2 linked regions of the Streptomyces venezuelae ATCC 10712 genome follow. Each later gene encodes a partner of the first gene's protein in a complex. Links are inferred from orthologs where the notes say so. Each region holds a gene or a part of one and is shown in the gene's direction. Other genes may lie near its edges.

Region 1 (3,298 bases):
AGGACGTCGCTCCCGCGGCTCTGCTCCGTGCGCGTGCTGGGGCGGGTGCGTAATGGCTCGCCTCAAGGTCACGCAGACGAAGTCGTACATCGGCAGCAAGCAGAACCACCGCGACACCCTGCGTTCGCTCGGCCTCAAGAAGGTCAACGACGTGGTTGTCAAGGAGGACCGCCCCGAGTTCCGCGGAATGGTGCACACCGTCCGCCACCTCGTGACGGTCGAGGAGGTTGACTGACATGGCGGAGACCAACCCGCTGAAGGCCCACAACCTCCGTCCCGCCCCCGGTGCCAAGACCGCGAAGACCCGTGTCGGTCGTGGTGAGGCGTCGAAGGGTAAGACGGCCGGTCGTGGTACCAAGGGCACCAAGGCCCGTTACCAGGTTCCGCAGCGCTTCGAGGGTGGGCAGATGCCCCTCCACATGCGTCTGCCGAAGCTCAAGGGCTTCAAGAACCCGTTCCGCACCGAGTACCAGGTCGTGAACCTGGACAAGCTCACCGCGCTCTACCCGCAGGGTGGCGAGGTCACGGTGGCCGATCTGGTCGCCAAGGGTGCGGTTCGCAAGAACCAGCTCGTCAAGGTGCTCGGCACCGGCGAGATCACCGTGGCGCTGCAGGTGACGGTCGACGCCGTCTCCGGCTCCGCCAAGGAGAAGATCGCCGCCGCCGGCGGCACCGTCACCGAGCTCGTCTAAGACGACTCGATGGCCTGAACATCCGATCGGGGATGCCTCCCAAAAGGGGCATCCCCGATTGGTCGTTCCTAGGGGGGCATGGTCGCCGGTAAGGTGGCGTGCACTGTCTAGGCTCCGTGCGGTATGCCCGCACGGGATTGATGACCGATACCTAATCGTCGAACCTCAAGACCGTCACCCTTGACGCATAGCGCGGGGGTCGCAGGAGGCACCGTGCTCACCGCGTTCGCCCGGGCGTTCAAGACGCCCGACCTGCGCAAGAAGCTGCTCTTCACGCTCGCCATCATCGTGCTGTACCGCCTCGGGGCCCACATCCCGGTCCCCGGCGTCAGCTACGAGGCCGTCCAGCAGTGTGTGAAGCAGGCCAGCGAAGGCAACAACAGCCTGTTCGGCCTGGTCAACATGTTCAGTGGCGGAGCGCTGCTCCAGATCACCATCTTCGCGCTCGGCATCATGCCGTACATCACGGCGAGCATCATCCTGCAGCTGCTCACCGTCGTGATCCCGCGCCTGGAAGCCCTCAAGAAGGAGGGCCAGTCGGGTACCGCCAAGATCACGCAGTACACCCGGTACCTGACGGTCGCCCTCGCCGTGCTGCAGGGCACCGGTCTCGTCGCCACCGCCAAGAGCGGTGCGCTGTTCAGTGGCTGCCGTGTCGCCGACCAGGTCGTCCCCGACCCGTCGATCTTCACCATCGCCACCATGGTCATCACGATGACCGCCGGTACCTGCATCGTCATGTGGCTCGGTGAGCTCATCACCGACCGCGGCATCGGCAACGGCATGTCGATCCTGATGTTCATCTCGATCGCCGCCGGCTTCCCGGGCGCCCTGTGGGCCATCAAGGAGAGCGGCAAGCTCGCCAAGGGCTGGATCGAGTTCGGCACCGTCATCCTGATCGGCTTCGTGATGGTGGCCCTCGTGGTCTTCGTCGAGCAGGCCCAGCGCCGCATCCCCGTGCAGTACGCGAAGCGCATGATCGGTCGGCGTTCCTACGGCGGTACGTCCACTTACATCCCGCTGAAGGTGAACCAGGCGGGTGTGATTCCCGTCATCTTCGCGTCGTCGCTGCTCTACATCCCGGCCTTGATCGCGCAGTTCTCGAACTCCACCGCAGGGTGGAAGACCTGGATCGAAGCCCACTTCGTCAAGGGTGACCACCCCTACTACATCGCTACGTACTTCCTCCTGATCGTGTTCTTCGCCTTCTTCTACGTGGCGATCTCGTTCAACCCCGAGGAAGTCGCGGACAACATGAAGAAGTATGGTGGCTTCATCCCGGGTATCCGGGCTGGTCGACCTACTGCCGAGTACCTGAGCTACGTGCTCAACCGGATCACTTGGCCGGGCTCGCTGTACTTGGGTCTGATCGCTCTTGTGCCGACGATGGCGTTGGCAGGCTTCGGTGGCGCCAATGCCAACTTCCCCTTCGGCGGGACGAGCATCCTCATCATCGTGGGTGTGGGGCTGGAGACCGTGAAGCAGATCGAGAGCCAGCTCCAGCAGCGCAATTACGAAGGGTTCCTCCGCTGATGCGAATCGTCCTCGTCGGACCGCCCGGTGCGGGCAAGGGTACGCAGGCCGCGTACCTTGCCAAGAACCTGGACATCCCGCACATCTCCACGGGTGACCTGTTCCGTGCGAACATCTCGCAGGGCACGGCGCTCGGCCTGGAGGCGCAGTCGTACATGAAGGCCGGCCAGCTCGTGCCGGACTCCGTGACGATCGGGATGGCCAAGGACCGCATGGAGCAGCCGGACGCCGCCAACGGCTTCCTGCTCGACGGGTTCCCGCGCAACGTGGCCCAGGCCGAGGCTCTCGACGAGATCCTCAAGGCCGGGCACGTCCAGCTGGACGCGGTCCTGGACCTGGAGGTCCCCGAGGACGAGGTCGTGAAGCGGATCGCGGGTCGCCGCATCTGCCGCAACGACAGTGCGCACGTCTTCCACGTGACGTACAACGCGCCGAAGACCGAGGGCGTCTGCGACGTCTGCGGCGGCGAGCTCTACCAGCGCGACGACGACTCCGAGGAGACCGTCCGCCGGCGCCTGGAGGTCTACCACACGGAGACCGAGCCGATCATCGACTACTACCGGTCGCAGAACCTGGTGGAGACGATCTCGGCGCTGGGCAAGGTGGACGAGGTCACCGCGAAGGCGATGACCGCGCTCAAGAAGTAACCCTGGTTCGTCCGATACGGCCGCGGTGCCCCTCAGGGGCGTCGCGGCCGTATCGTTGTTCTGTTCCCCGTACTCGATGGAAAGGCCGCGGCCACGATGGTGCAGATCAAGACCCCCGAGCAGATCGCGAAGATGCGCGAGGCGGGGCTGGTCGTCGCCGCCATTCACGCGGCGACCCGTGAGGCGGCCGTGCCGGGCGCCACGACGAAGGACCTGGACGAGGTCGCGCGGAAGGTCATCGCCGACCACGGGGCGAAGTCGAACTTCCTCGGGTACGGCGGGTTCCCCGCCACGATCTGCACCTCGGTGAACGAGGTCGTCGTCCACGGCATCCCCGACGAGAAGACCGTCCTGAAGGACGGCGACATCATCTCGATCGACTGCGGAGCGATCGTGGACGGCTGGCACGGCGACGCGGCGTACACC
Region 2 (3,698 bases), 1.7 Mb from region 1 along the record:
CGGCCAGCGGTTCGACGGCGAAGGCGTACTCGGTGTCGTCGCGCCAGCCGTCGGGCACGAGCCGGTTCAGGAAGAACTCGGCGTCCTGGCGGGTATAGGGGTCGGGGACGACGGACCAGCGCCGGATGGCCGGGTCCTGACAGATGGCGTACACCACGTCGGCGTCCTCGGGGACGAAGGTCCGCAGCCGCAGTCGGTCGGTGGTGAGGGTGATCGGCTCCATGCGTGGATTGTGGTGAGCGGCCGGAGCGGAAGCGAACACTTTTCGGGTGGGGCGGCACCTTCCGCCCACCTCGTGCGTTCTCTTTCCGGGCGGGCGTACGGCTCCGGCACTGTGGGCCTCCCTTCGCGAGGGCGGTCTCGCTTACGATGGCCGTTGCGGTGGGGACCACCTGCCGTGCCCGCGCTCGCGTCCATGACAAGACCCAGTGCCAGGCCCGACCGGCAAGGAGACCAGCCTCAGTGTCCGTCTTCAACAAGCTCATGCGTGCAGGCGAAGGAAAGATCCTGCGCAAACTGCACCGCATCGCGGACCAGGTCAACTCCATCGAAGAGGACTTCGTCAACCTCTCCGACGCCGAGTTGCGGGCGCTCACCGATGAGTACAAGCAGCGGTACGCCGACGGCGAGAGCCTCGACGACCTGATGCCGGAGGCCTTCGCGACGGTGCGCGAGGCCGCCAAGCGTGTCCTCGGTCAGCGCCACTACGACGTCCAGATCATGGGTGGTGCCGCGCTCCACCTCGGCTACGTCGCCGAGATGAAGACCGGTGAGGGCAAGACCCTCGTCGGCACCCTCCCGGCGTACCTCAACGCGCTCTCCGGCAAGGGCGTGCACCTGATCACGGTCAACGACTACCTGGCCGAGCGCGACTCCGAGCTCATGGGCCGGGTGCACCGCTTCCTGGGCCTGTCGATCGGCTGCATCCTCGCCAACATGACGCCGGCCCAGCGCCGCGAGCAGTACAACTGCGACATCACCTACGGCACGAACAACGAGTTCGGCTTCGACTACCTGCGCGACAACATGGCGTGGTCCAAGGACGAGCTCGTCCAGCGCGGCCACAACTTCGCCTGTGTCGACGAGGTCGACTCCATCCTCGTCGACGAGGCCCGTACGCCGCTGATCATCTCCGGCCCGGCCGACCAGGCGACGAAGTGGTACGGCGACTTCGCCAAGCTCGTCACCCGCCTCACCAAGGGCGAGCCCGGCAACCAGCTCAAGGGCATCGAGGAGACCGGCGACTACGAGGTCGACGAGAAGAAGCGCACCGTCGCCATCCACGAGGCCGGTGTCGCCAAGGTCGAGGACTGGCTCGGCATCGACAACCTCTACGAGTCGGTCAACACCCCTCTCGTCGGCTACCTGAACAACGCCATCAAGGCGAAGGAGCTGTTCAAGAAGGACAAGGACTACGTCGTCATGGACGGCGAAGTCATGATCGTCGACGAGCACACCGGCCGTATCCTCGCCGGCCGCCGCTACAACGAGGGCATGCACCAGGCGATCGAGGCGAAGGAAGGGGTGGCGATCAAGGACGAGAACCAGACCCTCGCCACCATCACCCTGCAGAACTTCTTCCGCCTGTACTCGAAGCTCTCCGGCATGACCGGTACGGCCATGACCGAGGCGGCCGAGTTCCACCAGATCTACAAGCTCGGCGTCGTCCCGATCCCGACGAACAGGCCGATGATCCGCAAGGACCAGTCCGACCTGATCTACCGGACCGAGGTCGCCAAGTTCGCCGCCGTCGTCGACGACATCGCGGAGAAGCACGAGAAGGGTCAGCCGATCCTGGTCGGCACGACCTCCGTCGAGAAGTCCGAGTACCTCTCGCAGCAGCTCTCCAAGCGCGGCGTCCAGCACGAGGTGCTCAACGCCAAGCACCACGAGCGCGAGGCCAGCATCGTCGCCCAGGCCGGCCGCCGCGGCGCCGTCACCGTCGCCACGAACATGGCCGGCCGAGGCACCGACATCAAGCTCGGCGGCAACCCGGACGACCTCGCCGAGGCCGAGCTGCGCCAGGCGGGCCTGGACCCGGTCGAGCACGTCGAGGAGTGGGCCGCCGCCCTCCCCGCCGCCCTGGAGCGCGCCGAGAAGGCCGTGAAGGCGGAGTTCGAGGAGGTCAAGGAGCTCGGCGGGCTGTACGTGCTCGGTACCGAGCGCCACGAGTCGCGCCGTATCGACAACCAGCTCCGCGGTCGTTCCGGCCGTCAGGGCGACCCCGGCGAGTCCCGTTTCTACCTGTCGCTCGGCGACGACCTGATGCGTCTGTTCAAGGCGCAGATGGTCGAGCGCGTGATGGCCATGGCCAACGTGCCGGACGACGTGCCGATCGAGAACAAGATGGTGACCCGCGCCATCGCCTCCGCCCAGTCCCAGGTCGAGACCCAGAACTTCGAGACGCGCAAGAACGTCCTGAAGTACGACGAGGTCCTCAACCGGCAGCGCGAGGTCATCTACGGCGAGCGCCGCCGCGTCCTGGAGGGCGAGGACCTGCACGAGCAGATCCGGCACTTCATGGACGACACGATCGACGACTACATCCGCCAGGAGACCGCCGAGGGCTTCGCGGAGGAGTGGGACCTCGACCGTCTGTGGAACGCCTTCAAGCAGCTCTACCCGGTGAAGGTCACCGTGGAGGAGCTGGAGGACGCGGCCGGGGACCGGGCGGGCATCACCGCCGAGTTCATCGCCGAGTCCATCAAGGACGACATCCACGAGCAGTACGACGCGCGGGAGAAGCAGCTCGGCTCCGACATCATGCGTGAGCTGGAGCGCCGCGTGGTCCTGTCCGTCCTGGACCGCAAGTGGCGCGAGCACCTCTACGAGATGGACTACCTCCAGGAGGGCATCGGCCTGCGCGCGATGGCGCAGAAGGACCCGCTGGTCGAGTACCAGCGCGAGGGCTTCGACATGTTCACCGCCATGATGGAGGGCATCAAGGAGGAGTCCGTCGGCTACCTGTTCAACCTGGAGGTCCAGGTCGAGCAGCAGGTCGAGGAGGTCCCGGTGCAGGCGAGCGGTCCTTCGCTCGACAAGCAGGACGCCGTTCCGGCCGCCGCCGGGCGTCCGGAGATCCGCGCCAAGGGGCTCGACGCCCCGCAGCGCCCGGACCGGCTGCACTTCTCGGCGCCGACCGTGGACGGCGACGGCGGTGTCGTCGAGGGCGACTTCGCCTCCGAGGACGGGGACGCCGGTGACGGCATGACGCGGGCGGAGCGCCGCAAGGCGCAGAAGAACGCGGGTGGCGGGCGCCGCCGCAAGAAGTGACGCCGGCCGTGTGAGCCGAGCGGAGGGGTCGGTCGCCCGAGGGGCGGCCGGCCCCTCCGTCATGCCGGGCGGGCCGCCGTACCGAGGCCGTCGAGTTCCACCGCGGCGCAGCGCCAGCGCTGGTCCCCGCCGCGCTCCAGGCGGAACGCCATCGCCCGTACCCGGGGGCCGGTCGCGATCGTCGCGAAGGCCTCCAGGGCCGACCGGTCCTCGTGCAGCTGGACCGAGCAGCGGCGCAGCACCGGGCGGGGGCCGTGCGAGCGCAGCGGCGTCGCCGGGGCGATCCGGACGAGCTGCTCGTACGCCTCGCCGACCGTGTGGCCGAGCATCCAGTGCACCGGGCGCTCCCCGCTCAGCACGGCGAGGAGGCGCTCGGCGAACACGGTGTGCGGCGGGAGGGCGCGGGGGCGGGTGCGGGGGCCGGG

The links.
Region 2: the proteins of secY (region 1) and secA are in contact, whole or in part, in a crystal structure (PDB 3DIN), measured with the Thermotoga maritima proteins. The link is inferred for Streptomyces venezuelae ATCC 10712 from one-to-one orthologs. Residues at the interface, in WP_004081795.1 of Thermotoga maritima: Glu108, Gly109, Glu110, Glu111, Ala236, Glu237, Arg238, Arg239, Ile240, Thr241, Ile242, Gln243, Tyr244, Ala245, Arg246, Arg247, Val248, Thr249, Gly250, Arg251, Arg252, Val253, Tyr254, Gly256, Ala257, Ser258, Thr259, Tyr260, Leu261, Pro262; in WP_004082002.1 of Thermotoga maritima: Glu261, Ala262, Arg263, Lys300, Ala301, Arg302, Thr303, Ile304, Ile305, Leu323, Tyr324, Asp325, Pro326, Val329, Ser330, Tyr333, Ile336, Lys340, Phe345, Val349, Glu363, Phe364, Tyr374, Ser375, Gly376, Gly377, Glu393, Ile395, Thr482, Ser483.

The regions. Positions count from the first base shown.
Region 1 is NZ_CP029197.1:4,742,260-4,745,557, forward strand. Bases 79-3,065 are described here. They hold secY (preprotein translocase subunit SecY), read left to right. Parts: upstream 79-905; coding sequence 906-2,225; downstream 2,226-3,065. Other genes in these bases: rpmD (50S ribosomal protein L30), read left to right, coding at 79-235; rplO (50S ribosomal protein L15), read left to right, coding at 237-692; DEJ43_RS22045 (adenylate kinase), read left to right, coding at 2,225-2,872; map (type I methionyl aminopeptidase), read left to right, coding at 2,969-3,065. In the rest of the region: rpsE (30S ribosomal protein S5), read left to right, coding at 1-53; more of rpmD, read left to right, coding at 53-78; more of map, read left to right, coding at 3,066-3,298. UniProt on the Escherichia coli protein: The central subunit of the protein translocation channel SecYEG. Consists of two halves formed by TMs 1-5 and 6-10.
Region 2 is NZ_CP029197.1:3,004,843-3,008,540, reverse strand. The notes cover bases 87-3,473. They hold secA (preprotein translocase subunit SecA), read left to right. Parts: upstream 87-462; coding sequence 463-3,273; downstream 3,274-3,473. Other genes in these bases: DEJ43_RS38685 (Rv3235 family protein), read right to left, coding at 3,333-3,473; DEJ43_RS13670 (GNAT family N-acetyltransferase), read right to left, coding at 87-223. Outside these bases: more of DEJ43_RS13670, read right to left, coding at 1-86; more of DEJ43_RS38685, read right to left, coding at 3,474-3,698. UniProt on the Escherichia coli protein: Required for protein export, interacts with the SecYEG preprotein conducting channel.